Regions from separate parts of the Spirillospora sp. NPDC127506 genome, predicted to be linked through region 2. Evidence: predicted binding sites of a transcription regulator. Region 2 holds the regulator's gene; the other holds the start of a gene.

Region 1 (15,652 bases), on a different contig from region 2:
TCGACCGCGTCGGAGGTGAAGGCGGCGGTGAGGGCGCGGACCGTGGCGTCGGCCCGGTCGCGCTTGCGGGCCGTCCGGTCGAGCCAGGTCAGCGCGGCTCGGACGAGCTTCCTCTCGGGGCGGAACAGCAGCGCGCCGGCGGCTTCCTCGAACAGGGCCGCGTCCAGGCGCCCCAGGTCGTCGGCCTGCCGGACGTGCCGCAGCGCCAGGTCGGCCACGGTCGGCGGCGCGGCCGGCAGCAGGCGCACGTAGTCGCGGACCCGGGCGGCCGCCTCCTCGCCGGTGGGCGCGAGGGCGTCGTGGAGCCGGACGAACCAGCGCAGGCCGTGGGGGGTGCCGCCGCGCAGGAACCGGCTGACGCAGCCGTCCAGGAGGACCGCGCGTTCGATCCGCCCCGCGCGGGCCAGGCCGGACAGCGAGTCGGCCCAGGTGCATTCGCGGGTCGCGTCCCACCGCGCCCGTGTCGCGTCGGCGGCGAGGGCGGCTCCCACGCCGTCCGCCTCGAACAGCTTCGGCAGGAGCGCGCCGAGGAACGGGTCTTCGCCGAGCGCCTCGGGGCGGGCGCCGATGCTCGCCCAGCCGACCACGAAGCCGTCGGTGGCCGGGGGAGCCGCACCCGCCGCCCTGCAGAGGGCCGCCGCCGCGTGCCAGAGCATCCCGTCGACGTCCGGCACGCGGATCCGCGCGGCGATGCGGTGCGCGACGTCGGCCCGCCACGCGTCCGTCCGGCCGGCCGTGACCGCGGTGAGCGCCCTGCAGAGGGCCGCGTAGCCGTCCGCGCTCCACCACGGGCGCAGCTCCCTGCGGCATATCCACGAGGCCGCGGCGGCGGGCCCGCCGATGGCGCCCGCGCCGGCCACGACGAGGGGCTCGCTCATCCTCTGGTCCAGGATTCCGTAGGGCGACGCCGCGCGCATCTCCTTCAGCCGGGCGGGGAGCTCCTCGGCGAGGGCGCGCCGGCCGTCGTCGTCGAGGGCGGCGACCAGGCGTGCGACCCGCTCCGGGTCGGCGGCGGCGACCGCCTCGCGGACGCCCTCCCACGCGCTCATCGCCCGGCCCCGGCGGCCCGCGCGGTGTCCATGCCCTGCCCGACCGGCCCGCCCTGCCCGACCGGCCCGCCCTGCCCGACCGGCCCGCCCCGCCCGGCCTCGCGGCGGACGATGCGGGCGGCGAGGACGTGCTTGCACGGCCCGCGCTCACCGCGATGGTCGAACCACCACGGGCACGTGCAGGTGGCGCGGTCGCCGTCGAAGCGGACCTCCCGTTCGCCGCCGTCGGTGAGCACCGTCGCCCTGTCGCCGGAGGTGAACCGCACGGCACCGTCCTCGACGAGCGCCCGCGCAGAGCGCAGCCGCGGGTTGAGCGCGGCGACGCGCGCCGGGTCGTACGGCAGCTCCCGGTGGAAGAACGCGGCCTCGGCGGTGTCGAAGCCGACGCGGCCGGACGTGCCGAGCTGGGTCAGCGCCGCCCTCGTCCGGGCGAGGCCGAGTCCGGAGCGTTCGGACAGGAGGCCGGGTTCCACGCGCGGCTCGAACGACAGCAGCGCGCCGAGCAGGTCGGCGTCTCCGGCGGCCTGGTCGGTGGAGATGTCCTCCAGGACGGCGCCTTCACCGGAGAAGCCGCGCGAATGCCGGGGAGACAGGGTGAGGACGTAGCGCATCCCAGGAAGTTCGAGCTCCCACACGCTCGACACGGGGCCGCTGCCGTTGGAGACGGCCGGCCCGTACGCGCGCATGGCCTTGGCGAAGCGCAGCAGCGGCAGCATCGTCCGCAGACGGTCGGGCCCCGCCAGGCACACCGCGCCCGGCACCGGACGGGACGACATCCGCATCGTCCGCCCGGCGGGCACCACCCACAGCGCCTCCCGCGCGCGCTTGGGCAGCGACCGCAGGAACCGCACCGCGTCCGGACCCTTGAGTTCGCCCCTGAGGTCGAACCCCGCCGTGATGACCTGGACCTCGGCGAACCCGCGGAGCCACCGGTCGGGCAGCGGCACCTTCTTCTCCACGACCGCGCCGTCCATCGTGGTCACGGCGAGTTCCTCGGCGCCGACCGCCAGGTGCAGCGGATCGGACCCGCCGACGCGGGCGAGGGCCTCGCGCAAGGGGCCGTTGACGTCGACGTTGGTCGTGCCGCGCTCGTGGACCTCGCCGTCCAGCGCCGGTTCCAGCACGTCCAGCCTGGCGTAGACGCCGCCGCACGCGGAGAACGACTCCATCCGGATCCGGTCGCCGTTGCAGGTGACGACCGGGTCGCGGAAGGACGTCGGCCGCGGCTGGAAGTACCGGGTCTGGGCGACGTCGGCCAGCGCGAGCAGCGCCGCTGCGGCCGGGGCCGCCTGGGTGAGCACGCCGCTGAAGAAGTGCGGGTGCGCCTGCGGCCCGCTGCTCGTCGTCCCGCCGGACGTGGACAGGCCGAGAAGGCCCGAGTCCAGCCCGGACGGCCGCGTGTAGGTGTACGACTGCGCGGCTCCGGCCGCCACTGTGCTGCTCGCCATGCCGCAGAACGTAGAGCGCCCCTCGGACAAATCCCGCGATCAGCCGAGCTGCCCCGGGAAGAGCAGCGACAACTCCCGCGGGTAGGCGCCGATCAGGCGGAGTTCGTCGTCGGTGAGCGGCCGGCCCGTCTGGGCGTTGCACAGCTGGACGAGCTTGAACGAGAGGTCCTCGTCCACCGGCTCGACGCCGAGGCCGTCCATGACGTGCCTGAAACCGGCCTTGCCGCCGTACTCGCCGGTGAGGACGACGCGTCCGCGGCGGGTGTGCCAGTCGTCCGGGAACGGGCCGAGGGTCTCCTCGTCGTACAGCTCGTAGTTGCCGTGGTCCTTCAGCGCGCCGTCCGCGTGGATGCCGGACTCGTGCGCGAACGCGTTCCGCCCCACGCCGACCTGGTTGTAGGGGAGCGGCTGGCCGAACGCGTAGCTCGCCCACAGCGCGAACCGCCGCGCCCACGACAGGTCGATCGGGTCGCCGATCTCGATGCCGCGGTCCTGCAGCCCGAACCCGTGCCGGAACGCGAGGATGGTGGACAGCAGGTCGGCGTTGCCCGACCGCTCGCCGATCCCGTTCACGCACGTGTTGATCCACGCGTCCTGGCCCGCGTCCAGGTCGCCCAGCGCCCCGCTCACCGAGTTGGCGACCGCCAGGCCGAGGTCGTTGTGGCAGTGGGTCTCGACCGGCATCCCCACGGCCGAAGCCAGCTCGGCGAAGCGCTCCCTGATCCGGTCCGGCGTGTCGCCCCCGATGGTGTCGCAGTACCGGACGCGGTCGGCGCCGGCCTCCTTCGCGGCCAGCGCGAACTCCTTGAGGAAGCCGTCGTCGGTGCGGGAGCCGTCCTCGGCGTTGACCCCGACGGTCCGCGCCCCGCCCGCCTTGGCCGCGCGGACCGCCGCGACCATCTCCCGGATGATCGCGTCCCGGTCCAGCCTGCCCCGGAACTTGTTCGCGATCATGTAGTCGGACGTCGAGATCGACAGGTTGTAGTGGGCCAGGCCGGCGCCGCCGGCGCGCACGGCGGCGGCCTTCTCCACGTCCTGCGCGACGCCCCGGCACCAGCCGGACAGCCGCAGCCCGCCGAACGCGCCCGCCTCCGCCAGCGCGATCTGCGCCCGCACGTAGGGCGCCTCGTGGAACAGGAACGGGAACCCGATCTCCGACTGCGCCGCGCCGAGCCGTCCCAGGTAGAAGTTGACCATCGTCTTGCCGAACTTGGACAGCCCGGTCCGGGCCGTCTGGACGCCGTCGCGGTTGGTGACGTCCAGGAAGTGAATCTGAGGCATGCCTTCAGATTGACACCGTCATCTACATGTATCAATATTGACGATAATCAATATGAAGAGCCGGTGAACATGGAGAACGACCAGGTCAGCGGGTGGATCGACGCGAAGACCGCCGCCGAGCGGCTCGGTGTGAAGCCCGCCACGCTGTACGCGTACGTGAGCCGGGGCGTGCTGCGCCGCAGGCGCGCCCCGGACGGGCGGCGCAGCCTCTTCGACGCCGCCCAGGTGGAGGAGCTGGCCCGGCGCGGGAAGCCGCGCCGCCCGCCCGGCCCGGGGGAGCAGGCGATCGAGTCGGCGGTCACCGCGCTCGGCGCGGACCGCCACTTCTACCGGGGACGCGACGCCCTGGGCATGGCGGAGACCGGCACCTTCGAGGACGCCGCCGCCTGGCTCTGGACCGGTGAGGACGCGGACGCCGGGCCCTGGCGGCCCCGCGCGGACGGCGTCGCGGCGGCCGTCGCCGCCCAGTCGGGCCTGCCCGCCGGCCTCCTCCCGCTCGACCGCCTCCAGCTGATCGTCACGGCGCTCGCCGTCGCCGACCCGCTGCGCCACCACCTCGACCCCGAGGGCGTCACCGCGACCGGGCGAACGCTGATCTCCGGCCTCGTCGAGGCGCTGCCGCCGGCCGCCGGGCGCCCCGCCGCGGGCGGCGGGATCGCCGAGCGGCTCTGGACCCGCCTGTGCCCGCACCCGCCGGAACCCGGCCTGCTGCGCGCCTTCGAGGCCGCCATGATCCTGCTCGCCGACCACGAGCTCGCCGCGTCCACGGTCGCCGCGCGCGTCGCCGCCTCGGTGCGCGCCGACCCGTACGCGGTCGTCGCCTCCGGGCTCGGCGTCCTGAGCGGCCCGCTGCACGGCGGCGCGTCCTACGGCGCGGAGCGGCTGATCGCCGAGGCCGCCGACCCGGCGGCGGCGCCCCGGGTGGTCGGGGAGCGGCTGCGCGCGGGCGAGCGCGTCCCCGGCTTCGGGCACGGCGTCTACAAGTCGGGCGACGCCCGCTTCACCCTGCTGATGGGCCTGGTCCGCGCCGCGGCGCCCGGGCACGAGCGGCTGGCCGCGGCCGACGCGGTCCTCGCCGAGGCCGCGCGCCGCCGCCTGCCCGAGCCCAACGTCGACTTCGCGCTGGCGGCGCTCGGCGCGGTCGCCGGCCTCGTGCCCGGCGCCGGGGAGGCGGTCTTCGCCGTCGCGCGCACCGCCGGATGGCTCGCGCACGCGCTGGAGGAGTACGGCCGGCGGGGCCCGCTGCGCCCCCGCGCCGTCTACGTGGGCCCGCCGCCCGGCTGACCTCCCGCCCCGGCACGGGGTCGGGGCGGCATCGCGCGGAGGCGGGGGTAGGCTCGGTGCCGTGCGACGCTTCCTCACCCCGGGCTGGCTAGGGCTGCACGCCCTGGCCATCGTGCTGTGCGGCGCGTTCCTCGGGTTCGGCTGGTGGCAGTTCGACCGCGCCCAGGCGGGCAACGACCGCAGCTGGGCCTACACCTTCGAATGGCCGATCTTCGCGATCTTCGTGATCGTGATGTGGGTCAAGATGATCCGGGACGAGCGGGCCGGCTCCGAGCCCGCCCCCAAGGTGGTCGAGGAGCCCGCCGAGGCCGAGGTCAAGCGGGAGATCATCAAGCGCCACGAGGAAGAGGACCCCGCCCTCGCGGCCTACAACCGCTACCTCGCCCGGCTCAACTCCGAGGGCCGCGGGCGCCGCTGACCCCTCGCGCGGGCCCGCTCGGCGCGCCGGCCCGCTGAACGAAAGGTGTGCTCCTGTGGAAGGCGCGGTCACCAGGTACCGGATCCTGGCGCTGATCGTCGGCACGCTGCTGGTGCTGCTGACGATCGGGATGGTCCTCAAGTACGGGCCGACCGACATGCCGGAGATGGTGGCGATCGTGTCGCCGATCCACGGCCTCTTCTACATGGTCTACGTGGCGCTGGCCTTCGACCTGTGGCGGCGCACCGGCTGGCGGGCCGGCCGGATGGTGCTGATCGTGCTGGGCGGCGTCGTGCCGCTGATGACCTTCTTCGTCGAGCGCAAGATCGTCCGCGAGGCGCGCGCGCTGCCGGCCGCCAAGGGCGGGGCCGAGGCCGGCAAGGGAGCCGAGGCGGGCGTCTGATCCGCCCCGGGGGCTGGTGCCCGGCGCCCTCCCTCGCATACGTTTGACTCAGTCAAACGTTAGGAGGGTCGCAGCATGGAGGTGACCGCCGAGGACATCGGAACGGTCCGCGCGTTCAACCGCTTCTACACAGGCGTCATGGGGGTCCTCGGCGAGGGGCTCGTCCGGTCCCCCTACTCGCTGACCGAGGCCCGGGTGATCTTCGAACTGGCCCAGCGGGAGGACGCCGAGGTCCTCGCGCTGCGCCGCGCGCTCGATCTCGACGCCGGCTACCTCAGCCGGATGCTGGCCCGGTTCGAGGCCGACGGCCTGGTCGTGCGCGAGCGCGCCGCGGGCGACGCCCGCCGCCAGATCGCCCGGCTCACGCCCCGCGGCCGCGAGGTGTTCGCCATGCTGGACGAGCGGACCGCCGCCGAGATCCGCGGGCTGCTGGACGGGCTGCCCGCCGCCGACCGCGGCCGCCTGCTCGCCGCGATGCGCACCGTCCACGGCATCCTCGGCGACCGCGCGCGTCCGGAGGACGGCCCGGTCCTGCGCCCGCTGCGCCCCGGCGACCTCGGCTGGGTCGTCGAGCGCAACGGCGCGCTCTACGACGAGGAATGCGGCTGGGACCGCACCTACGAGGCCCTGGTCGCCTCGGTCGTCGCCGACTACGTGCGCGACCACGACCCGGAGCGGGAGAACGCCTGGATCGCCGAGTCGGGCGGCGTCCGCGTGGGCGCGGTGTTCTGCGTCAAGCGGGAGGAGGACGTCGCGCAGCTCCGGCTGCTGCACGTCGAGCCGGACGCCCGCGGCACGGGGGTCGGGGCCGCGCTCGTCGACGCGTGCGTCCGCTTCGCCGCCGAGGCCGGCTACGCGGAGATCATGCTGTGGACGACGGCGCTGCAGCGCGCGGCGCACCGGCTCTACGAGCGGGCCGGGTTCGTCCTGGAGGACGAGGAGCCGCCCGTGGAGCGCTTCGGGGACGTCGTCCACGGGCAGGTCTGGCGCAAGAAGCTGTGAGCCGGGCCCGTGGAGGCGGTGCGCCCCCACGGGCCGGTTCCGCAGCGATCCCTTACTGCGTCGGCGGCCGGGACGGGGGTCGGACGGAGTTCCGGCCGCCTGTGCACTACCGGCGTGCCGCCGGTTCCTCTGGGGGCTGATTCCCACCTCCCTTCCGGTGCGGCCGGGCGGGCGTGACTCCGCCCGGCGGCGGGGGGAGGGCGCCGTGCGGCGCCCGTGAGCCGGTCGCCGGGCCGGTCCGGTACGGCCGAGGACCCGAGGTGTGTCGCCGCGCGCCGCCGTCCCCGCGCCCGCTGGGGGACGGGTGGCGGGGCGGTGCGCCGGGAACGCCCTCGGCCGCACGGACCGGGCCGCGAGGGGAGGGGGAGGCGGGGACGGCCGGCCGGACCTCGCGCTCTGTGCGCCGCATCGGCAGCCTCCTCGCTCTCGACCTGGGGCTTTGCCGCCCCGAGTACCTCTCGTTCACCGTGTGTCACGATCTCGTTGCGTTAGGTACCCGCGCGTCATGCGCGCGTAAACGCGCGCCGCGCAAAGAATCAAGATCACGAAGCGGACTTTGCCCGCGCATTGCCCGCGCGGCGGTCACCCGCGGGGGCTGAGGTCCTCGGCGGCCATCGCCAGCAGCACCAGGGCGTCGTGCTCGGCGGTGCCGGGCTCGGCCTGGTAGACCAGCATCCGCTGCCCGCCGCCGGCGATGCCCAGCACCTCGTTGGCCAGGGTCAGCGACCCGATCACCGGGTGCCGGAACGCGGTCTCCCCGCCGCGTTTGACGAGCACCTCGTGCCGGCGCCACAGCTCGGCGAACTCCGCGCTCGCCGCGGACAGCTCGGCGACCAGCGCCGCGGCCGGCCCGGCGGCGGTCAGCTCGGCGGTGCGCAGGTGCGCGACGCTGTTGCGGGCCACCCGGTCCCAGTCGGCGAACAGCGTCCGCGCGGCCGGATGCAGGAAGGTGTAGCGGATCGTGTTGCGCTGCCCGGGCGGCCAGTCGCCGAGCCCGCTCATCAGCGCGAGGCCCTCGGGGTTCGCCGCGAGCACGTCGTTGACCTCGTCGAGCACGTAGGCGGGGCTGGGCCGCAGCGAGTCCAGCATCAGCAGCGTGCCGGGGCGGACGGGCCGGGGCGCCGCGGGCCGGCGGCGGGGCGTCCGCCCGGCGACCCTGTCCGCGAGGCCGAGCAGGTGGGCGTGCTCGTCGTCGCTGAGGCGCAGCGCGCGGGCCAGCGCGTCCAGCACCGAGTCGCTGGGCGAGGTCTCGCGTCCCTGCTCGATCCGGGTGTAGTAGTCGACGCTCACCCCGGCGAGCGCGGCCAGTTCCTCGCGGCGCAGCCCGGGGTTGCGCCGGGGGCGCGGCCCGATGGGCAGCCCGACGTCGGCGGGGCCGATCCGCCCCCGCCGGACCCGCAGGAACTCGGCCATCGCGTTCATGCCTCCGAGTCTGCCACCGGAGGCCGCCGTCCTGGGTGGCCGTGTCGCACCCAGGTATCGCCCGGCCTTCCGGACCCCCGGAGCGGCGGCGCAGACTCGGCGCATGACCGACGCAATGATCATCGGAGGCGGTTCCGGCATGGGCCTGGCCCTCGCCCGGACGCTGCTCGCCGAAGGCAGGGAAGTGACCATCGTGGGCCGGTCCGAGGACCGCCTCGCCGCCGCCGCAGCGGAACTGGGGCAAGAGGACGGGAAGCTCGGCACGATGCGCGCCGACATCGGCCGCGAGGAGGACGTGGCCGAGTTGTTCGCCCGCGTGGGGAAGGTGGAGCACGTGGCCGTCACGGCCGCGGACGCGACCGGCGTGTACGGCCCCACCGCCGACGTCCCCACGCAGACCGCCCGATCCTTCGTGGACGCCAAGCTCCTGGGCGCCTGGCTGGTCGCCAAGCACGGAGCCGGCCGCGTGACCGGGTCGATCACCTACACCTCGGGCATCAACGCCTACCGTCCGAACGGCTCGAACACGATCGTGGCCGCCGCCAACGGAGCGCTCGCTTCCCTGGCGTACGGCCTGGCGGTCGAACTGGCCCCCGTCCGGGTGAACGTCATCTCGCCCGGCTGGGTCGACACCCCCATCTGGGAGCAGCTCGCCATGGACAAGCAGGCGGCCTTCACCGACCTGGCCGCCCGCCTCCCCGCCCGCCGCATCGGCACCCCCCAGGACATCGCCCAAGCGTTCACATCGGTGATGGCCAACACCTTCATGACCGGCACCGTCCTGCACGTGGACGGCGGCCACCGCCTCACCTGACCGCCCGGCCCCCGGCTCCCGGCCGCCCGCGCGGGGTGATCGCTCAGAGCGAACGTTGCTGCGGAAACAAATTTGTGCTCCGTTTTCTTGAGTGTGTATGACTCAACTTGAGGTTGGGTCGTCGACGGACTTGGAGCTGAGCATGAGCGAAACCCTGACGCTGCCGGTGCTGCCCCTGGAGGACGGGGTCGTTCTGCCCGGCATGGTGGTTCCCCTCGACCTGTCCGAGAACGCGGAGGTCAGGGCGGCCATCGAGGCCGCGCGGGCGGCGGCCCAGTCCCGGGGACCGGGCATCCGGTCGGCGAGCAAGCCGCGGGTGCTGCTGGTGCCCCGGCTGAACGGGCGGTACGCCGCGGTCGGCACGCTCGGCGTGATCGAGCAGGAGGGGCGGCTGCCGACCGGCGAGCCGGGGGCGGTCGTCCGCGGCGTGTCGCGCGTGCGGATCGGGACCGGGACCACCGGGCCCGGCGCGGCCCTGTGGGTCGAGGGCACCGTGGTCGAGGCGCCGCCGGCGTCCGGGCGGGCCCAGGAGCTGGCCAAGGAGTACAAGGGCCTGGTCAGCGCGATCCTGCAGAAGCGGGGCGCCTGGCAGGTCGTGGACGTCGTGCAGAAGATCGACGACCCGTCCACGCTGGCGGACAACGCCGGGTACGCGCCGTACCTGACCGACGAGCAGAAGATCGAGGTCCTGGAGACCCTCGACGTGGCCGAGCGGCTGGAGCTGCTCATCGGCTGGACGCGCGACCACCTCGCCGAGCTGGACGTGGCGGAGACGATCCGCAAGGACGTCCAGGAGGGCATGGAGAAGACGCAGCGGGAGTTCCTGCTGCGGCAGCAGCAGGAGGCCATCCGCAAGGAGCTGGCCGAGCTGAACGGCGACCCCGCCGACGAGGAGGACGACTACCGGGCCCGGATCGAGGCCGCGAACCTCCCCGAGAAGGTGCGCGAGGCCGCGCTGAAGGAGGTCGACAAGCTGGAGCGGTCGTCCGACGCCTCGCCGGAGGGCGGCTGGATCCGCACGTGGCTCGACACGGTGCTCGACATCCCGTGGAACGAGCGCACGGAGGACGCCTACGACATCGCCGGCGCCCGGGAGATCCTGGACGCCGACCACGCCGGGCTGGACGACGTCAAGGAGCGCATCGTCGAGTACCTCGCCGTGCGCAAGCGGCGCGAGGAGCGCGGCCTCGGCGTCATCGGCGGGCGCCGCAGCGGCGCCGTCCTGGCCCTGACCGGGCCTCCCGGGGTCGGCAAGACCTCGCTCGGCGAGTCGGTCGCGCGGGCCATGGGACGCAAGTTCGTCCGTGTCGCGCTGGGCGGCGTCAGGGACGAGGCCGAGATCCGCGGCCACCGCCGCACCTACGTCGGCGCGCTGCCCGGGCGCATCGTCCGCGCCATCCGCGAGGCCGGCTCGATGAACCCGGTCGTCCTGCTGGACGAGGTCGACAAGGTCGGCGCCGACTACCGGGGCGACCCGACGGCGGCGCTGCTGGAGGTCCTCGACCCCGAGCAGAACCACACCTTCCGGGACCACTACCTGGAGGTCGAGCTCGACCTGAGCGACGTGCTGTTCCTCGCCACGGCGAACGTGGTCGAGGCCATCCCCGGCCCGCTGCTGGACCGGATGGAGCTGGTCGAGCTCGACGGCTACACCGAGCACGAGAAGGTCACCATCGCCCGCGACCACCTGCTGCCGCGCCAGCTCGACAAGGCCGGGCTGGAGGCGTCCGAGGTGACGTTCGGCGACGACGCGCTGCGGCTGCTGGCGGCGGAGTACACCCGGGAGGCCGGCGTCCGGTCCCTGGACCGCTCGATCGCGCGCGTGCTGCGGAAGATCGCCGCGAACGTGGCGCTGGAGAAGGCGACCCTGCCGGTCCACGTCGGCGCGGCCGACCTCAAGGACTACCTGGGCCGCCCCAGGTTCACCCCGGAGGTCGAGCTGAGCCGGAACGAGCGCCGCACCGGCGTGCCGGGGGTGGCGACGGGCCTCGCGGTCACCGGCGCGGGCGGCGACGTCCTCTACATCGAGGCGTCGCTGGCCGACAAGGAGACCGGCGACACCGGCGTGACGCTCACCGGGCAGCTCGGCGACGTCATGAAGGAGTCGGCCCGGATCGCGCTGTCCTACCTGCGCTCGCGCGGCGCGGAGCTGGAGCTGCCGGTCGGCGACCTGAAGGACCGCGGCGTGCACGTCCACGTGCCCGCCGGCGCGATCCCGAAGGACGGCCCGAGCGCCGGCATCACGATGACGACGGCCCTGGCGTCGCTGCTGTCGGGGCGGCCGGTCCGCGCGGACGTGGCGATGACCGGCGAGGTGTCGCTGACCGGGCGGGTCCTGCCGATCGGCGGCCTGAAGCAGAAGCTGCTGGCCGCGTCCCGGCTCGGCATCACGACCGCGATCGTGCCGAAGCGCAACGAGCCCGACCTCGAGGACGTCCCGGCGGAGGTGCTGGAGAACATGACGGTCTTCACCGTCAGCGACGTCCGCGAGGTGCTGGACCTGGCCCTGGAGCCGGCCACCACCGCGGTGGCGGCCTGACGGAGCCGGACGCCCGCGCCGGTCCGGCGCGGGCGTTCGCATGCCCGGATTCGGTCCTGCCCGTAATCCCGTGCCGCGCATAGTCCGGGACCGGGCGGGGACCTGCCGCCGGGTGTTGGTGGAAATGTGGCAGCCCGCGGCGCCGGGCGAACGGGTCCCGTGGTACATCGTCGCCCTGCGCGTGCTCGTCGTCCTGGTGGCGCTGGGCCTGCTCGGCGTCTTCTTCTACTTCGCGTTCAGGCTCACCCTGACGCCCGTGCACGACAACGGCCAGGCGGGCGGCAACACCGATCCGGGCCGCTCGCTGCGCTTCTACCTGGACCGCCCCACCAAGGAGGCCGCCCTCCAGATAGGCGGCAACCTCCTGCTCCTCGCCCCCCTCGGCGTGCTCCTCCCGGTCGTCTGGACGACCCTGCGCGGCCCCATACGCCTGGCCCTCCTCACCGGGATGCTCTCCCTGGCCATCGAGACCGTGCAGGGCTTCCTGGTGATGGGCCGGGCCTTCGACGTAGACGACGTCATCCTCAACGTCGCCGGCGTGGTGATCGCCTACGTCTTCCTTGGCCGCCGCCTCTCAAGATCCCTCCGCGGCTCCTAGCGCGGGGTCAGGTGGAAGACTCTCAGTTCGCGGTGGGCTCGTTCCACGTAGCTGTCGTAGACGGGCCAGACGGCTGTTAGGCGGGGCCAGATCTCCTTGCGCTCCGCGTCGTCCAGGAGGTGGGCGGTCACCGGGGTGGTGCGGCCCTGGAAGCTGACCTCGGCCTCGGGGGTCTTGATGAGGTTGCCGGTCCAGGCCGGGTGCTTCTCGCGGCCGAAGTTGGAGCCGACGACGTACCAGCCGCCGACCGGGTCGGGCAGGCAGGCGAGCGGGGTCCGGCGGGGGAGGCCGGTCACGGCGCCGGTCGTGGTCAGCACGAGGCTCGGGACGAGGAGCTGGCCGAGCAGGAGCCGGCCGCCGGTCATCCTGTGCAGCGTCCGGTCGATCGGCGGGACGACCCTGGGTCCCACCTTGGCGAACCACGCGGCGCCCGAGACCCGGTGGAACACGGGCCCGAGGGTGCGCTGGACCAGGGTCGGCGCCGACGCGCCCTCGGGGGCGAGCCGCCCGGCCCGGCGCGGGTTCAGGTGGCCGTTGGCGGCCAGCCAGCGCAGCGCGTCGGCGACGGTCTCCTCGACGGGGCGGAGGGTGAGGTCGAGCGCCTCCAGGATGGGGCGGTCGTCGGTCGGGACGAGCGTGACCATGAACTCGGCGGCGTCGCGGGTGAGCGGGTAGTCGAAACGGCGGACGCGCTTGGCCGCGTCCAAGGCGGAGCCCAGCCCGAGCATCACGCGGGACGGGACGCGGACGCGGCGGCACCGCACGCCGGTGAGGCGGTCGCACAGGTCGGCGTACTGCGGCCAGGTCAGGTAGTGGCCGCCGAGAACCCAGCGGCTCGGTCCCTGGCGGGCCTCCACGGAACGTGCCAGCGCCTCGCCGAGGTCGCGGACGTCGATGACCGAGACCCCGCCGCCCGGCAGCGGCCACACCTTGCCGAGCGCGGCGGCGAGGCCCTCCATCAGCGCGTCGAGCGCCGGCTGGTCCGGCCCGCACACGCCGCCCGGATAGACGATCGTGACCGGCGCGCCGTCCGCCTGGAGGCCGCGCACGTAGCGCTCGGCCGCGAGCTTCGACCTGCCGTAGGCGGTGCGCGGGCTCGCCAGGGCGTCGTTCGCCGTGATGACCGTGCCGGACGGCGGCACGAACACCGCGACCGTCGACACGTGGACCACCGGGGACAGGCCCTGCGCGACGGCGCCGCCGACCACGTTGCGCGTGCCCCGGACGTTCACCTCGACCAGGTCGCGGTCGCCTCCGGTCACGTCGATCGCGGCGGCGGCGTGGATCGCGGCGTCGCAGCCGGCGAGCGCCGCCGAGACCGCGTCCGCGTCCAGCATGTCGCCGGTGACGAGTTCGACGTCCGCGGCGGCCGCTCCGACCGAGGCCAGGACCCCGGCGGCCCTGCCGGGGTCGCGGACGAGGGCGCGCGGCCGGTGCCCGGCGGCCAGGAGGGCGCGGACGGTGTGGGACCCGACGAACCCCGAGGCGCCGCTGACGAAGATCCGCATGGGGCAAAACTAGCGCTTGGTATTGGCGGTGCGACAGCCCGGGCCCCGGGTGGCCGCGGCATTTTCGGACGCCTCGATTACCCGCGGCCGGACGGTTCGTCATTGACGCTCTCTGGAACGGTCCATCACACTCGTGACTCACCTGTCCGGCGACCGGGAGGAGATCGATGAGGATCGGACTGGCCGGCGCGGGGCGCATCGGTGCGCGCCACGCCGCCGCCCTCTGCGCACTGCCCGAGGTGGACGCCCTGGTCATCGCCGACGCGGACGCCGCCCGCGCGCGCGATCTCGCGGCCCGCCTCCCGTCCCCGGCGCGGGCGGCCGGCGCGGTCGCCGAACTGTTCGCCTGCGGCCTCGACGGGCTGGTCGTCGCCGCGGCCACCGACGCGCACGCGGCCCTGGTGGAGCGGGCCGTCGCCGCGCGGATCCCCGTCTTCTGCGAGAAGCCGCTCGCCTCGGATGTTGATGGAACGTTCCAAGTCGTGGCGGCGGCGGCCGCGGCCGGCGTCCCGGTGCAGGTCGGCTTCCAGCGCAGGTTCGACGCGGGGAACGCGGCGGCGCGCGAAGCCCTCGCGTCCGGGCGGCTCGGCTGGCTGCACACGATCCGGTCCTGCAGCTTCGACCCGTCGCCGCCGCCCGCCGAGTACGTCCCGACGTCCGGCGGGCTCTTCCGTGACTGCGTCATCCACGACCTGGACCTCATCCGGTTCGTCACCGGGCGCGAGATCGTCCGCGTGATGGCCTCCGGCGCCAACCGGGGCGAGGACTTCTTCCGCGAGTGCGGCGACATCGACACCGGGTCCGCGCTGCTCGTCCTGGACGACGGGACGCTCGGCGTCGTCTCCGCCACCCGCTACAACGCCGCCGGCTACGACGCGCGGCTGGAGCTGTTCGGCTCCAAGGACAGCGTCGTCACCGGCATGGACGACCGGACGCCCGCGACCCCGCTGCCCGAGCGGGACGCCGAGCCGAAGCACGCCTACAGCGGTTTCATGGAGCGCTTCTCCGACGCCTACGACGCCGAGATCCGGGCGTTCGTGGACGTGGCGGCGGGCCGCCGCGCCAACCCCTGCCCGCCGGAGGACGCCCTGGAGGCGTTCTACCTCGCCGAGGCGTGCGAGCTGTCCATGCGCGAGGGCCGGGTCGTCGGCGCCGAGGAAGTGCGGCGATGAGCTTCGACCTCATCACGATGGGGCGGGTGAGCGTCGACGTCTACCCGGACCAGGTCGGCGTCCCGCTGGAGGACGTCGAGTCGTTCGGCAAGTACCTCGGCGGCAGCCCCACCAACGTCGCCGTGGCGGCGGCCAGGTACGGCCGCCGGGCCGCCGTCGTCACCCGCACCGGCGACGACCCCTTCGGGCGGTTCGTCCGCAAGGCGCTCCGGGGGTACGGCGTGGACGACCGGTACGTCACGGCCGTCCCCGGCCTGCCGACACCGCTGGCCTTCTGCGAGATCTTCCCGCCGGACGAGTTCCCGCTGTACTTCTACCGCTATCCCAAGGCCCCCGACCTGGAGATCCGTCCGGACGAGCTGGACCTGGAGGCGATCCGTGAGGCCCGCATCGTGTGGGCCACCGTCACGGGCCTGTCCCAGGAGCCCAGCCGCGCCGCGACCCTGGCGGCGATGACCGAGCACCCCGGGCAGACCGTCATCGACCTCGATTACAGGCCGATGCTCTGGGACGACCCAGGGGAGGCGCCGCACTGGGCCGGGCTCGCCTTGGCGCAGGCCGAGGTCGCCGTGGGCAACCTCGACGAATGCGAGGTCGCGGTAGGGGAGAGGGAGCCGCTGGCCGCCGCCCGCGCGATCCTCGAAAGAGGCCCCGAACTCGCCATCGTGAAGATGGGCCCGGACGGCGTCCTCGCCGCGACCGCCGGCGAGACGG
Region 2 (15,652 bases):
TCGGCGCCCAGGGTGAGCCCGCCGACCGCCTCGTAGTCGAGGTCGGCGGTCTCGTCCAGCATGACCCGTCCCACCAGCGGCGCCGCGGCCCCGTCCAGCGTGACCCGGCGCAGGTCCACGTACCAGGACGCGCGCCTGCCCGACGACAGCACGAAGTCGCCGTGCACCACGGCCTTGTCCTTGATCAGTTGCAGCAGCTCGTCGCGATCGCTCACGCTCAGAGCCTATTGACCCCGCTCACGCGCCCGCGGACCGCCGTGTAGGTTCGGCGCGTGACACCCGGAACCGTCGTCCTGCTGCACGCCCCGGAGGCCAAGGCGTCCTCCTGGGGCGATATGCCCGAGATGCTCCGCTCGTACGGTCTGGACGTGGTGGCGCCGGACGTCCCGGACGCGACCGGCCCCCGCTACATCGCGCGCGTCTCGCTGATCATCACCGCGACCGATCCGGCGGTGCCGCTCGTCCTCGTCGCACACGGCGCCGCCGGCCCCCTCCTGCCGGGCATCGCCCTCGCGCAGCGCGCGGCCCACCGGCCCATCGCCGGATTCGTGTTCGTGGACGCGGACCTGCCGCGGCGGGGCGCGCATGACCACGAGTCCCCGCAGGATGCCCTCCCCACGGCCCCAGATTGGCCCGAGGCGCCCTGCGGCTACCTCCGTACCCATTCGGACCGGGCGCACGAGGAAGCGGGCAGAGAGGCGCGTCTGCGCGGCTGGCAGGTGATCGAGCACGAGCCTCCGGCGTCCGTCGCCCAATCCCTCAGCGAGCTGATCGCCGGGCTCTGACTCAGGCGTTCTTGAGAAGGTCGTCCAGGAGGGCGTCGTAGTCGTCCTCGCCGCGGCCGAGGTCGACGCGGGCCCGGTAGCGCAGCCGCAGGAGCGCCTCCAGGCTGTCCTCGGCGATGGCGACGTCGTCCGGGCCCGGGGTGAGGGAGTCGGCGTCGCCGGAGGCCGGGGCCTCGTCGGGGCCGCCGCCCATGCCGGTGCCGACGGCGCGGTCGCGGAGGGCGAGGACGACGTCGGCGCCGCTCGTGGCCCACTCGTGGGCGCCGGTCGCGTCGCCCTGGGCGTACAGCACCTCGGCGACGGCCCGGTACACCTCGGGGTCGCGCGGGCTGTCGGCGCGGATCTGGTCGAGGAGCGTGCGGGCCTCGTCGGCGCGGCCCAGCTCGAACAGCGCGTCGGCGAGGTAGGCGCGGGGGTCGCCGTAGGTCTCGCCGCCGTCCTCGATGGCCTTGCGGTACAGCTCGGCGGCGCGCTCGTGGTCGCCGGCGTGCTGCCACTGCTCGCCGGCGCGCAGCAGGACGTTGGCGCGTGACACCCCACCGGAGACCGACTCGGCCAGCTCGGACAGCCGGCGGGCCGCCGAGATGTGATCGCCGGTGCGCAGGGTGTCGAACTCCAGGTCGTCGAGATCGTCTTCCGTCACATGCGTCACGCTTCCACGCTACCCGGCGGCGTGCGGCCGAAGCGGGCGAATCAACGATGATCGTCGAATACCGCCGCGTACCTGTCAGCTCACCTGCGGGAACGTTCTAGCGCGTCCCAGAAACCGCGGCGCAGCGCGTGCCGCACCTCGTCGTGCAGGAGGAAGTCGATCGGCAGGGAGGAGCCCTGCAGCAGCCGCGCCTCCAGGTCGGACGGCATGCGCGGCTTGCGGGCGAGGACGGCCTCCAGCCACAGCGCGGGCGCGTCCCGGGCGACGGACTCGCCGAAGTCCTGGCCCTCCTGGTGGGCGGCCTTGACCGCGTCCGCGAGCGTCGGGGTGTTCTGCGCCGGGACGGGGGACATCTGCTGCGGGCCGGTGTAGGGGCCGTGCTGCCCGCCCTGCTGCTGCGCCGGCATCGTCTGCGGGGGCGGCGGGGGCGACGGCGCCGGGACGGGCGACGAGCTGTACTGCGGGCCGGGGCTCGGCGGCGCCGGCATCGGCGGCGCGGAGGGCGCCGGGGCGGGCGACGGCTGCGGCAGCGGCGAAGGGCCGGAGGTCGTGGCGGTCTGGAGCGGGGCCTGCTGGCCGCCCGTGCTGTACGACGATCCGGGGAGGCCGCCGGATCCGCCGGGCGCGGGCATCGGGCCGGTGTTGCCGCCGGAGGAGCCGCTGTTCAGCCCGCCGGTCATCGCCGGGCCGAGGTCGCGGACGGGCGAGCCGGACGGCGCCGCCGGCCCGCTGACCGGGGACGCGGGCGGCGGCCCGTTCTGCGAGGCCGTCTGCAGGGGGCCGAGCGAGCCGCCGTGCCCGTTGGCGCCGCCGTGCCCGTTGGACAGCGGGCTCGTCCCGTACGAGGAGCCGGACAGCGAGGACCCGGACGAGGCCCCGTCGACGCCGGCGAGCAGGTTGACGTAGGGGCGCAGGTGGCCGGCCCCGATCTCGATGAGGTCGTCGCACTCCTGGCGCAGCACCCGGGAGATCGTCCAGTTGCCGTCGACGGCGACGTGCACGACGGTGACGCGGACGCCGAGGTCCTGCGCGTCGGCGACGATCTGGGCGAGGTCCTCGTCGCCGCTGACCAGGACGGCGTCGGCGAGCGCGCCGTTGCGGGCCAGGGTCATCAGGTCGCGGTGGATCTCGGTGTCGACGCCCTCGCGGCGGCCGGGGCGGACGCGGCCGAGCCGCAGCTTGAGCCCGGGCAGGTCGGCGAGCGCGTCGTGCTCCGGCGAGCGGCGGCCCTCGATCGTCGCCTCGTACCAGTAGCAGCGCATCAGGGGCAGGCCGGTGCGCTCCCGCGCGAGGTTGCCCAGGAGTTGCAGCAGCCCGCCGAAGTCCCACGAGACCGTCTCACGGTGGCGCGTGCCGTGCACAGCCATGGCGCCGTCCGCCAGCAGATAGCCGGCGTCTACGAACAGCGCGCAGCGATCCATGCGGCACCGTCCTTCCTCAACACGGGAGCTCACAGCGTGCCCACTCGATGTAGCGACCCCGGGCGCCTATAGCGTAGTGAAGCCCTGCAGCCCAGTAGGTCGATACGGCGATTCGCCACTCTTTCATGACGGACCGCCCGTTGGCGACTGCTCGGTAACAACGAATTGGGCAGCCGCGCGGGACGCTACCAGCCGTTTCGGCCCGGCCCGGCGCTTCAGCATGATCTTTACGGGAAGAAGCAGGTCGCAGGCTCAGGTCCGGGAGCCGCGGGATTCTCGAAACCTTTCGCTTTCTTGCTCGTTGTGGTGGCTTGACCACCGACCGTTAAGTTTTTCGGACGTGTTTTCCTTTCCTCGTGCCGGGCCATGGCCGGGCGTCATGTGATACGGGCGCGGCCCATCTCGGTGAGCGTGCCGCCGTCGTGCGGAGTTTCCCAGCGCACGTCGCAGTCGCGGCCCGACAATTCGACGGTCGCGATCGCGTTGTGGAACCAGGGGCCGTCGGTCATGCGCCACCGGATGGGCGGCGCGGGCACCTTCGCGAGCTTCGCCAGCAGCCGGAACGGGCCGCCCGACGCCCGCGAGTACGCGATGCGGTTCGCCCACCTGAACCTGCCCTGCAGCGGGTTCCGCAGCGGCGAGCAGACGATCTGCGACACCTTCGACCGCGTGCCGGGCTCGGTGACCCGCGCCAGGTAGGAGTAGTGGATGTCGCCGGACAGGAACGAGATGCTCGCCGGCGCGGGGCCGCGCTCGCCGCGCCCGACGGCGACGACGTCGGCCGCGACGTCCCGGAACGACCGCTCGAACGCGGCCCAGTGCTCCAGGTCGGCGGCCTGGCGGATCTTCTCCCCCAGCGCCGCGCCCCGCCTGCCCCAGGCGCCCTCGGCGACGGCCTCGTTCCACGACTCCGCGTGGTGGATCGCCATCGGGAGCAGGTAGGGGAGGGAGCTGGCGATGAGCAGGTGGTCCATGCCGCCCTGGCACTGGCCGTCCAGCCACTCGAACTCCTCGTCGTCGAGCATGCCGCGGCGGTCCCCGGTGAGCAGCCTGGAGCAGCGGCTGTCGACGACGATCAGGCGGGTGCCGCCCCAGTCGTGGGCATAGCTCCAACGCGTACTGGCAGGGTCCTTGTCGGCCTTCTCCGCGAACTCGTCCAGGACGGCGCCGGCGTCGCCCGTCGCGTCCGACGCCTTGCGCAGCGCCTCGAACAGGGGGTCGGCCGCGCGCTCCTGCGGCGACATGTTCCCGAGGTGCTGGTAGATCCAGTAGGAGCCGATGCCGCCGGTGATGCGGTCCCTCCACCACGGCTGGGCCCACATCTCCCGCCGCCACGTGTAGGAGGTGTTCCAGTCGTCCCGGATGTCGTGGTCGTCGAAGATCGTGAAGGTGGGGACGGTCGACAGCAGCCAGCGGACCGCCGGGTCGCCGTGCCAGGCCAGCTGGTAGAGGTGCGTGTAGTCCTCGAAGTCGGCGGCCTCGTCGGCGGGCGGCTCGTCCGGGCCGCGCCGCCCGCCGATGAACGCGCGCATCTCGTCGCTCAGCTCGTCCGCGTACACCTGGTCGCCGACCATGAGGAGGACGTCGGGCCAGGCGACCGCGTCGCCGCCGGTGCGCAGCCGCTCCGCGAACACGGACAGCGCGTCGTACCCGAACTGCTCCACGGTGCCGGGCGAACGGCGGCACGACCCGAACGAGATGCGCAGGTTCCCGTCGTCGCCGAGCGTCCTGATCTGGGACGGCGGGAAGCCGTCGTCCTCCGGCCACACGGCCTCGCCGTCGGTCAGCACCTGGTACGGGATGCGCGAACCGGGCGCGAGCCCCTCGATCTCCACGAGCGCGTAGTGGTGGCCGTGCGCGGTGAACGTCCGGGCGGACGCGTCGACGCCGTGCTCCTCGTTGACGACCCGCACCTCGCAGGGCCGCTCGGTCTCCACCCAGATCGTCGCGGTGTGGTGACTCACATGCCGGAGATGGGGCCCGAGTACCAATGCGCTCATAGACCGTCTCTAGCGGACCGGACCCCGCCGCGTCTACCCGGCCGGGCCGGCCTCGGGGCGGCGCACGCCGCGAAGGCCGGTGCCGAGCGCGCCACCCGCGCCCGGGGCACCGTCCGGCCGCCCTCGGCATGCCCGCTTTTCACCCTGAGAATGGACAGCTTCGATCCGGAGCCAGGGCCGATGCGGCCGCACGCTCCCGGATAGTTCGGCGGGGGCCGAAATATATGGCTGCTAACGTCCGGGGAACGGCGCTCGGCAGATCCCGCGCGGGCGACGATGAAGGGATGCTCATGGCGGAGACGGATCTGAAACAGCAGATTGCCGCGCGGTTCCGCGAAGTCAACGGGGACCATCCGATGACCGGTGAAGACGACGCGTACGTCAGCGCGCAATTCGTCGTTCTGGAGGATCTGTGCGCCGCTCAGGGCCGTGATGCCGACGAGGTTCGCCGGTTGATGCTGGAGCGGCGTCTGCCGCTTCCGGGATACCTGCGCTCCGATGGAGCGGAAATGGTGCCGGCCGATCTGTTCGCACTCGCCGAGGAAGCGGGCGGCGTGGACCGCCTCGAAGCCTGGTTCACCGCTCACTGGGCCGACCGGGCCGCGGGAAGGGAGGAGTGGAATTCGTACATCAGCGGCCAGTATGTGTGCCTGCACTCGGTCACCCCGGCCAATATACAGCGCAAGGATTACCTGACGGGCGCGATCAGCGCCGCGCCCGACGAGCCGGATGCCGGTTCGGCGGAATGGACCGAGCGCCTGCACGCTCTGATCGACGAACTCGACGCGTTGGAGCCCGCGTTCACGGCCTATGACCGCCTCCGGTTCAACGGCCCCACCTCCCGCGACAGGTGCATCGTCGCGATGCGCACCCGCTTCCCGCGTGCGGCATCGCGTATCGCCTAGCGGGATTTATTAGTGGCTCATGGCCGAATTCTTTTTCTTTCATTCGGTGGGGAATGAGCGCAGGAGTTCGGCCTCCTTGCCGGCGTCCAGCCCCACCGTGGGGCGGTCGGGGCGTTGCGGTGCTTGGCCGCCTATCGACTGGAGCCACTCCCAGGTGTCCGCGACCGTGTCCTGGACGGGCCTGCAACGCAGCCCCGCTTCGAGAGCCTTGGTGACGTTGCTGCGGTGCATGGTGTCGTGGGCCTCGCCCGGTGGAAGCCAGACCGGAAGGTCCGTCCACGGCTGGATGCCCGCTTCGAGGATCGTTTCGGGGGCCGTCCACACGAGGTCGGCGTTCGCCCCCGTCACCCGTATGCAGGCTCGCAGCAGCTCCTCCATCGTCGTGTGCTCGGGCGGGCTGACCAGGTTGTAAGGGCCGTTGAGGCCGCGTTCGGCCGCGTCCAGCGTCCAAGCGGCGAGGTCGCGGACATCGATGTACTGGATGCCGAGATCGCGGGGACCGGGCGCCAGAACGGCGCCGCCTCGGGCGATCCGCGTGAGCCACCAGGGCAGGCGTCCGATGTTCTCGTACGGGCCAAGGATCAGGCCCGCCCGCACCAGCAGCGCCCCGCCCCCGAACGCGTCGAGCGCCGCCAGCTCGCCACCGCGCTTCGCGGCCGCGTAGTCGACGTCGCCGTCGTCTGGAGAGCCGTCCACCACGTCGGCCTCTTCGCCGAGCCCGGGCGGCGAGGGGAACCGGTACACGGAGCGGCTCGAAATGTAGACGTACCGCCCGGCGCGCCCGCGCAGCAGCCGAGCGGTGTCCCGCACGGCGGACGGCGCGGCCGACCAGGTGTCGACGACCGCGTCCCACTCCCCGTCGCGGAGCGCCTTGAGACCGTCCTCGGCGGTGCGGTCGCCGTGCCGCGACTCGACGCCTTCGGGCGCCGCATGGCGTCCCCTGTGGAAGACGGTCACATCCCAGCCGCGCGCAAGGGCGTCCTCGGTGATGGCCCGTCCCACGAACTCCGTCCCGCCCAGCATCAGCATCCTCATGGGCAGAACTATGCAGTCTGTACGTACTGTACGGAACGCCTGCACGCTCACGGCGTAACCGGTCCGCCCCGGCACCGCCTCCGCGACATCGAGGAGAACCTGGAGGTGTGACGCCGGCGGCCCGTCCACCGGCCGGTGCGGCCGGTGGACGGGCCGCCGCCCGTCAGCTGTTGAGCAGGCGCAGCATCTGCCGGATCTCCGCCGTCCGGGACTCGACGACCCGGCCGGCGAACGCCTTGGCGTCGGAGCTGGCGCCCTTGCTCTGCTCCGTCCGCGCCATCTCGACCGCGCTGCCCTGGTGCCCGATGAACAGGTTGAGGAAGGCGGGCTCGAAGCCGGCGCCCTTCGCCTTCCGCAGCGCGCCGATCTCCTTGGCGCCGGTGGCGGGCGCGGCGCCGTGGTGCAGGTGCGCGTTCTCCGCCGCCTCCGACGTGGTCGGCTTCGACCACTTGGCGAGCCAGGACTTCATGAGCTTCAGCTCTTCGGTCTGGGTCGCGTCGACGGCGGACGCCAGCGTCCGCACCTGCTCGCGCTCGGCGCGGTCGGCGGCCAGCCGCACCATCTCCAGCCCCTGCTCGTGATGCGCGACCATCATCTGCAGGAAGATCACGTCCTGGTCGTTGTACCCGGAGGACGGGGCCTTGGACGCGGCGCTCGCCGCCTTCGTCTCCGCCGGGTCGCCGTCGCAGGCGGTCAGCGGAAGGGCGGCGGCGAGCACGACCAGCAGGATCGCGCGGCGCCGGGCGCTCACAGCGGCAGCCACAGGGCCAGCGTGAACTGCGACGGCTCCCAGCCGGGGAGCGCCGTGTGCCCCTGCCGGCAGCGGAACCGGGCGCCGTTGAAGGTCACCACGTCGCCCGTCTTGTACGTCTCGCCCGCCTTCCACGTTCTGCCGGACGCGGGCTCCCCGGTCGGCGCCGGCGGGCGGCTGCTGCTCGCCGGCGCCGGGGTGGTGGGCTGCGTCGTCGGGGCGGGGGCCCGGGTCGGCTCGCCGGTGGGCGCGGGCTGCGAACCGCCGTCGCCCCCGCCGCCGATGTTCAGGTCGATGCAGCTGTAGAACGCGTTCGGCGTGTCCCCGATGTTCCACACCGCGAGGACGGTGTGCCGGCCCTTGAACTTGCTGAGGTCGATGTTGTGGGTCACGACCGCGTCCGGCTGCTGGTTCCCGCCGTCGACCGTGGCGACCTTCGTGCCGTCCACGAAGTACTCCCAGTTGGACGTCCGGTGCCGGGCGGTGAACACCCACCGGAACGGGACGCTGGTGCCGACCGACGTGGCCGGCCAGTCGCGGCTCTCGTCGGAGAGCACCGAGAACTGGCTGAGGCCGCCGTCGCAGCTCTTCAGCCCCTTCGGGCCCTCGACGCTCTGCGGTTCGAACTGGATGGGGCCGCAGTCGGGGACGGCCCCCGTCGCGCAGAGCGCCTGCCGGCTCGGGGGTGCGGAGACGTAGCCGTGCGCCGACGCGGGTGCGGCGACGAGCACCGGCGCCGCGACGGCCGCCACGGCGGCGAGGGGGTAGGCGACGGACCTGCGCATGAAGAACACTCCCAACGGTCGTTCCGCGGCCACCGGATTTCGGTGCGCCGCAATGCCGTGGGACGCTACTGGCAGTATCCATAAAGAAACTTTAATAATTCTCGAAGAGACCGTGAAAGCATCCCGGGCCGCCCGCCGCAGGCCGACAAGCTGGGAAAACAAGCGGACCGGCGCACCGGGTGCGCCGGCCGGACCCCGGTCACACGGGCCGGTGAAGCACCGAAGGCAATCATCGGCGGCGGCATAGTTCCGGGCCTCTGCCGTGTCTGAGGAGGTGACGCCACCGAGGAGGTCCTGTGAACCGAGAGGCCCGCGAAATCTTCAGCGCGTTCGTCGCGGCGCGGTCGACCGCCCTCATCCGGACGGAGTGCGATTGAGCATGGTCGTGGATCACGGGCTGCGAGGACGGGGCGCCGCCGCCCAGCCGGCGACTCGGGCGCCGTACCCCCGGTGCGGCCTTTCGGAGAGGGCCGCGGGCCCGGTCGACGGGAGTGTGATGATCCGGCGCAGACTGGCCGACCGCGCCGTCCGCTGGTACGCCGGGCTGCTGGCCGGGCGCGCGCTGACGGCCGCCACCTACGGCGACGATGACGCCGGCCGCGACCTGACCGCCCGCGCGGTCCGCCGCGGACCCGTCGCGGTCGAACAGCTCGTCACGGTCTGGACCGAGGCCGTCCTGGCCGGCCTGCCGCCCGCCGCGCCCGCCCGCGAGGGGGTCCGGGAGGTGCCCATCACCTGCGACTTCGCCATCGCTGCCGACGCCGGCCAGAGGCCGCCGACCGCCCGATGGGTCGGGTACCTGCTGGCCGCCGCCGCGAACCACGACCATGCCATGCGCAGGGCCCTCATCGAGGCCGTCCCGGCCGAGGATCTGCACGACCACCTGGCCGAGCTCCTGCGCACGGCATCCGACGCGGTCGTCGCTCGCGACGACGGGTTCTGGCCGTGAACCCGGAGCGCCGGCCTCGTCACTTGGTGAGGGTCAGGCCCCGGGACGGCTGGACGGTCAGCTTGTCGGCGGCCTCGTCCAGGTCGACGACCACCTCGTCGCCGTCGCGGACCTCGCCGGACAGCAGCTCGCGGGCGAGCTGGTCGCCGATCGCCGTCTGCACCAGCCGGCGCAGCGGCCGGGCGCCGTAGAGGGGGTCGTAGCCGGTGAGGGCCAGCCACTCGCGGGCCGCGGGCGTCACCTGGAGGGTGAGCTGCCGCTCGGCGAGGCGCTCGGCCAGCTTCTCGACCTGGAGGTCCACGATGCGGGTCAGCTCGTCCGTGGAGAGCGCGTCGAACAGGATCACGTCGTCGAGGCGGTTCAGGAACTCCGGCTTGAAGGAGTTCCGGACGGCGTTCCACACCGCCTCGCGCTTGGCCCCGTTCTCCAGCGTCGGATCCACGAGGAACTGCGACCCGATGTTGGAGGTGAGGATCAGGATCGTGTTGCGGAAGTCGACCGTGCGGCCCTGCCCGTCCGTCAGCCGGCCGTCGTCCAGCACCTGCAGCAGGATGTCGAAGACCTCGGGGTGGGCCTTCTCCACCTCGTCCAGCAGGACCGCCGAGTACGGGCGGCGCCGGACGGCCTCGGTGAGCTGACCGCCCTCCTCGTAGCCGACGTACCCGGGCGGCGCGCCGACCAGCCGGGCGACGGAGTGCTTCTCGGAGTACTCGCTCATGTCGATGCGGGTCATCGCCCGCTCGTCGTCGAACAGGAACTCCGCGAGCGCCTTCGCCAGCTCGGTCTTGCCGACGCCGGTCGGGCCGAGGAACAGGAAGGAGCCGGTCGGGCGGTCCGGGTCGGAGATGCCCGCGCGGGCGCGGCGCACCGCGTCCGACACCGCGCGGACGGCGGTCTCCTGCCCGACGAGGCGCTTGCCCAGCTCGTCCTCCATGCGGAGCAGCTTCGCCGTCTCGCCTTCCAGCAGCCGGCCGGCGGGGATGCCCGTCCAGGACGCGACCACGTCGGCGACGTCGTCCGGGCCGACCTCCTCCTTGACCATCGCGTCGCGGTGCTCGGCCGCCTCCGACGCCTCCTCCAGCTGCTTCTCCAGCGCCGGGATCTCGCCGTAGGTGAGCCGCGCGGACGTCTCCAGGTCGCCGTCGCGCTGGGCGCGCTCCGCCTCGCCGCGCAGCTGGTCGATCGTCTCCTTGATCTCGCCGACGCGGTTCAGGCTGGCCTTCTCCTTGTCCCAGCGGGCGACGAGCGCGGTCAGCTGCTCCTGCTTGTCGGCGAGGTCCTTGCGGAGCCGGTCGAGCCGCTGCCGGGACGCCTCGTCGGTCTCCTTGGCGAGGTTCAGCTCCTCCATCTTCAGCCGGTCCACCTGGCGCTGCAGCTCGTCGATCTCCACCGGGCGGGAGTCGATCTCCATGCGCAGCCGGGACGCGGCCTCGTCCACGAGGTCGATCGCCTTGTCCGGCAGGTACCGGGAGGTGATGTAGCGGTCCGACAGCGTCGCCGCCGCGACCAGCGCCGAGTCGTTGATCTGCACCTTGTGGTGCGCCTCGTAGCGGCCCTTCAGCCCGCGCAGGATCGCGATCGAGTCCTCCACGGTCGGCTCGCCGACGAAGATCTGCTGGAAGCGGCGCTCCAGCGCCGGGTCCTTCTCGATGCGCTCGCGGTACTCGTCCAGCGTCGTCGCGCCGATCATGCGCAGCTCGCCGCGCGCCAGCATCGGCTTCAGCATGTTGCCGGCGTCCATCGCGCCCTCGGCCGCGCCCGCCCCGACGACGGTGTGCAGCTCGTCGATGAACGTGACGATCTGCCCCTCGGACTCCTTGATCTCGTTCAGCACGGCCTTCAGCCGCTCCTCGAACTCGCCGCGGTACTTCGCGCCCGCGACCATCGCGCCGAGGTCGAGCGCGACGAGCCTCTTGCCGCGCAGCGACTCGGGCACGTCGCCCGCGACGATGCGCTGCGCGAGGCCCTCCACCACCGCGGTCTTGCCGACGCCCGGCTCGCCGATCAGCACCGGGTTGTTCTTCGTCCGGCGCGACAGCACCTGCACGACCCGGCGGATCTCCGCGTCGCGGCCGATGACGGGGTCGAGCCGCCCGTCGCGGGCCGCCGCGGTCAGGTCGACGCCGTACTTCTCCAGCGACTGGTAGGTGCCCTCGGGGTTCTCGCTGGTGACGCGGGCGTGGCCGCGCACCTTCTCGAACGCGTCGAGCAGCGCCTGCGGCGTCGCGCCGAACTCCTTCAGCAGGCCCGCCGCCGGGCCGCCGTCCGCGGCCAGGCCGACCAGCAGATGCTCGGTCGAGACGTACTCGTCCTCCAGCTGCTGCGCCCGGTTCGCGGCCGTGGTGATCGACCGCTGGAGCTGCGCGGACAGCCGCGGGGACGACACCGTCGACCCCTGCGCCCGCGGCTTCGCGGCGAGCTGCTCCTCGGCGCGCCGCCGGATCGCCTGCCAGTCGGCGCCGATCGCCTCCAGCAGCGGCACCGCCGTCCCGTCGGGCAGCGCGATCAGCGCCGCCAGCAGGTGCTGCGGCTCGACCTCGGGGTGCCCCTCGGCCGCCGCCCTGCGGACCGCGACCGACAGCGCCTCCTGGCTCTTCTGCGTCAGCTTGTAGTCCATGTCCCGTCCCCGTGGAAAGTGCTCTGCGTTGCCCAGACTCGCTTAGTCGGAGCGCCGTTCGTGCCAGACGACGACGCCGGTGCGGCGGATCGGCACCAGGTCGGCGCCGGGGGCGCCGGCGGACCCGCCGTGCCGCCGCTGCTGCGCCAGCCGCGCCGCGACCGCACGGGTCGACTCGAGTTCGTTGGCGAGCTCCTCCAGCGCGGCGTGCGCCTTCGCGAGCTCCTCGCGGAGCCGCACGTTGTCGCGCTGCAGCTCCAGAATGTGCTTGATGCCGGAGAGGTTGATGCCCTCCTCCTGGGAGAGCCGCTGGATCTCCCGCAGCATCACGATGTCGCGCATCGAGTAGCGGCGCCCCCGGCCCGCCGTCCGGCCCGGGGACACCAGGCCCATCCGGTCGTACGTCCGCAGCGTCTGCGGATGCAGCCCGGACAGCTGCGCCGCCACCGAGATCACGTAGACCGGAGTGTCATCGCCGAACGGGTCCATGCCTCACTCCTGCCTGGCCTGCTGGATGATGCCTGCGCGCAGCTCCTCGCCTTCGCCCGCCGCGCGGAGCTTCGCGAGGGCCTCGCGGGTCTGGTCGTCCAGCTTCTGCGGGACCTGGACGTCGACGGTGACCAGCAGGTCGCCGCGCGTCCCGTCCCGCCGCGGCGCGCCGCGGCCCTTCACCCGGAACCTGCGGCCGTTGGGCGTGCCCTCCGGCAGCCTCAGCGTGACCGGCTGCCCCTGGAACGTCGGCACCCGGATCTCGGCGCCGAGCGCCGCCTCGGGGAACGTCACCGGGACCGTCAGGGTGAGGTTGTCGCCGCTGCGCCCGAACACCGCGTGCGGACGCACCTTGATGTTCACGTACAGGTCGCCGGCCGGGCCGCCGTTCTCGCCGGGCGCGCCCTTGCCCTTCAGCCTGATCTTCTGCCCGTCCGCGACGCCCGCCGGGATGCGGGCCTGGATCGTCCGGGTGCCGGTCGCGCGGCCGCTGCCGTGGCAGACCGGGCACGGGTCGTCGACGACGAGGCCCCGGCCGCGGCACTCCCGGCACGGCTCCTGGAAGCCGAAGCTGCCGAGGTTGCGGGTCTCGTGCCCGGTGCCCTCGCAGTTCGGGCACACCCGCGGGACCGTGCCGGCCTTCGCGCCCGTCCCCCGGCACGCGTTGCACGCCGCCTCGCTGGTCAGCTTGATCGGGACGGTCACCCCGTTCATGGCGCGGCCGAACGACAGCGTCACCTCGGTCTCGACGTCCGCGCCGCGCCGGGCGCGCCGCGTCGTCCCCGTGGTGCGGGTGCCGCGGCCGAACAGGCCCCCGAACAGGTCGCCGATGCGCTCCCCGGCGCCGCCCGGCTGCGTGCCGCCCTGGCCGAACAGGTCGCCGAGGTCGAACCCGAACCCGCCGCCCTGCTGGCCGCGGAACCCGCCCGGCATCGACCGGACGGCGTCGTACTCCTTGCGGCGCTTCTCGTCGGACAGCACGTCGTACGCCTCGGAGACCTCCTTGAAGCGCTCCTCGGCCTCCGAGTCCCCCTTGTTGGCGTCCGGGTGGTACTTGCGCGCCAGCTTCCGGTAGGACTTCTTGATCTCCTCCTGTGAGGCCGTCTTCGCGACACCGAGGACCTTGTAGTAGTCCTTCTCCAGGTAGTCCTTGGTGCTCACGGCGCCCCGCCTTCTGCTATCGCCACTTACTGCTTGCCTTCATCCCCCGTAGTGGGCCCGCCCCCTGGAAGGGGACGGGCCCGCGGGGCTCACTCGCCCGATTCCGCGTCCGGGCCGTCCGGCTCGTCGGCGGGCTCGTCCGAGCCCGCCTCCGGGTCGGGGTCGGCCACCGCGACGCGCGCCGCCCGCAGGATGCGCTCGCCGATCCGGTAGCCGGGCTGGAGGACGTCCACGACGCTCGTCTCGGTCACGTCCGCCGAGAGCGAGTGCATGAGCGCCTCGTGCACGGTCGGGTCGAAGGGCTCGCCCTTCTCCCCGTACCGCACCAGGCCGAGCTTGCCAGTGATCGCCTCCAGGCTCTCCGCGACGGACTTGAACCCGCCGGTGAGCTCGTCGTGATCACGGGCGCGGCCGATGTCGTCCAGGACCGGGAGCAGCTCGGACAGCACCTGCCCGAGGGCCTGCTCGCGGACCGCGACCCGGTCGCGCTCGACCCGCTTGCGGTAGTTGTCGTATTCGGCCTTCAGCCGCTGCAGGTCGGCGAGCCGCTCCGCCAGCTGCCTGCGCAGCTCGGCGACCTCCTCGCCGCCCTGCTCGGCCTTGCCGTCGCCGTCGCCCCCGTCGGCCGGGGCCTCCGGGGCAGGCGAACCCCCCGCCTGCACCCGGACCTCCCCCGTTTCGGGATCGATGCGCCGCTTGTCGCGGATCACCGGGCCCTCCTTCTCCTCACCCTCATTGGGAGAGGACGTCACGATGCATCACCCTTCGGCTTGTCGTCGTCGACGATCTCCGCGTCGACGACCTCGTCGTCCTGCGGACCCTGCGCGTCGGCGGTGGGACCGTGGTCCTCGGCGCCCGCCTGGGCGCCGTCCGGGCTCTGCGCGTACATGGCCGCGCCCATCTTCTGGCTGACCTGGGCGAGCTTCTCCGTCGCGCCCTTGATGGCGTCGACGTCGGTGCCCTCCAGCGCCTTCTTCACCTCGGCGACCGCGTCGTTGACCTCGGTCTTCAGCTCCGCCGGGACCTTCTCGTCGTTCTCCCGCAGGAACTTCTCGGTCGAGTACGCGAGGGTGTCGGCCTGGTTGCGGACGTCGGCCTCCTCCTTGCGCTTGCGGTCCTCCTCGGCGTACTGCTCGGCCTCGCGGACCATCTTCTCGATGTCCTCCTTGGGCAGCGCGCTGCCGCCCGTGATGACCATCGACTGCTCCTTGCCGGTGCCCTGGTCCTTCGCGCTGACGTTCACGATGCCGTTCGCGTCGATGTCGAAGGTGACCTCGATCTGCGGGACGCCGCGCGGCGCCGGCGGCAGACCGGTGAGCTGGAAGGTGCCGAGCTTCTTGTTGTACGCGGCGATCTCGCGCTCGCCCTGGTAGACCTGGATCTCCACGGACGGCTGGTTGTCGTCGGCGGTGGTGAACGTCTCCGACCGCTTGGTCGGGATCGTGGTGTTCCGCTCGATGATCTTGGTGAAGATGCCGCCCTTGGTCTCGATGCCGAGGCTCAGCGGGGTCACGTCCAGCAGCAGGACGTCCTTGACCTCGCCCTTGAGCACGCCGGCCTGGAGGCTGGCGCCGATCGCGACGACCTCGTCCGGGTTGACGCCCTTGTTGGGCTCCTTGCCGCCGGTCAGCTCCTTCACCAGGTCGGACACGGCGGGCATGCGGGTCGAGCCGCCGACCAGGACGACCTGGTCGATGTCGCTCACCGAGATGCCGGCGTCCTTCAGCACCGAGTGGAACGGCGCCTTGGTCCGGTCGAGCAGGTCGGAGGTCATCCGCTGGAACTCGGCCCGGGTGAGCTTCTCGTCCAGGTGCAGCGGGCCCTCGCTGGACGCGGTGATGTACGGCAGGTTGATCTGCGTCTCGGAGGAGCCGGACAGCTCGATCTTCGCCTTCTCCGCGGCCTCGCGCAGCCGCTGCAGCGCCATCTTGTCCTTGGACAGGTCGACGCCGTTGGCGTTCTTGAACTTGTCCACCAGCCAGTCGACGATCTTGTTGTCCCAGTCGTCGCCGCCCAGGTGGTTGTCACCGCTGGTGGCCTTGACCTCGACCACCCCGTCGCCGACCTCCAGCAGGGAGACGTCGAACGTGCCGCCGCCGAGG

Evidence for each region. The regulator HspR, encoded in region 2, represses chaperone genes until heat shock. The targets are predictions, from matches to a motif close to ANTTGAGTCNNNNNGACTCAANT.
Region 1: the regulator HspR is predicted to act here: its motif matches at 9,207-9,229, upstream of lon (endopeptidase La).

What each region holds. Positions count from the first base shown of each region.
Region 1 covers NZ_JBEORG010000019.1:103,431-119,082, forward strand. Annotated here, with positions in the region: gene ABTW95_RS19600 (hypothetical protein) at 1-1,049, opposite strand, end outside; gene ABTW95_RS19605 (SWIM zinc finger family protein) at 1,046-2,497, opposite strand; gene ABTW95_RS19610 (hydroxymethylglutaryl-CoA lyase-like TIM-barrel protein) at 2,537-3,778, opposite strand; gene ABTW95_RS19615 (citrate/2-methylcitrate synthase) at 3,848-5,062, shown strand; gene ABTW95_RS19620 (hypothetical protein) at 5,124-5,480, shown strand; gene ABTW95_RS19625 (DUF3817 domain-containing protein) at 5,536-5,883, shown strand; gene ABTW95_RS19630 (bifunctional helix-turn-helix transcriptional regulator/GNAT family N-acetyltransferase) at 5,959-6,885, shown strand; gene ABTW95_RS19635 (helix-turn-helix transcriptional regulator) at 7,468-8,307, opposite strand; gene ABTW95_RS19640 (SDR family oxidoreductase) at 8,411-9,121, shown strand; gene lon (endopeptidase La) at 9,264-11,660, shown strand; gene ABTW95_RS19650 (VanZ family protein) at 11,785-12,258, shown strand; gene ABTW95_RS19655 (nitroreductase family deazaflavin-dependent oxidoreductase) at 12,255-13,766, opposite strand; gene ABTW95_RS19660 (Gfo/Idh/MocA family protein) at 13,934-14,938, shown strand; gene iolC (5-dehydro-2-deoxygluconokinase) at 14,935-15,652, shown strand, end outside.
Region 2 covers NZ_JBEORG010000002.1:235,790-251,441, forward strand. Annotated here, with positions in the region: gene pyrE (orotate phosphoribosyltransferase) at 1-215, opposite strand, end outside; gene ABTW95_RS03740 (hypothetical protein) at 273-785, shown strand; gene ABTW95_RS03745 (tetratricopeptide repeat protein) at 787-1,437, opposite strand; gene ABTW95_RS03750 (NYN domain-containing protein) at 1,518-2,858, opposite strand; gene ABTW95_RS03755 (DUF7800 domain-containing protein) at 3,236-4,858, opposite strand; gene ABTW95_RS03760 (DUF6058 family natural product biosynthesis protein) at 5,149-5,763, shown strand; gene ABTW95_RS03765 (NAD-dependent epimerase/dehydratase family protein) at 5,803-6,798, opposite strand; gene ABTW95_RS03770 (DUF305 domain-containing protein) at 6,962-7,561, opposite strand; gene ABTW95_RS03775 (lytic polysaccharide monooxygenase) at 7,546-8,334, opposite strand; gene ABTW95_RS03780 (hypothetical protein) at 8,831-9,283, shown strand; gene clpB (ATP-dependent chaperone ClpB) at 9,303-11,900, opposite strand; gene ABTW95_RS03790 (heat shock protein transcriptional repressor HspR) at 11,943-12,389, opposite strand; gene dnaJ (molecular chaperone DnaJ) at 12,393-13,550, opposite strand; gene grpE (nucleotide exchange factor GrpE) at 13,640-14,260, opposite strand; gene dnaK (molecular chaperone DnaK) at 14,299-15,652, opposite strand, start outside.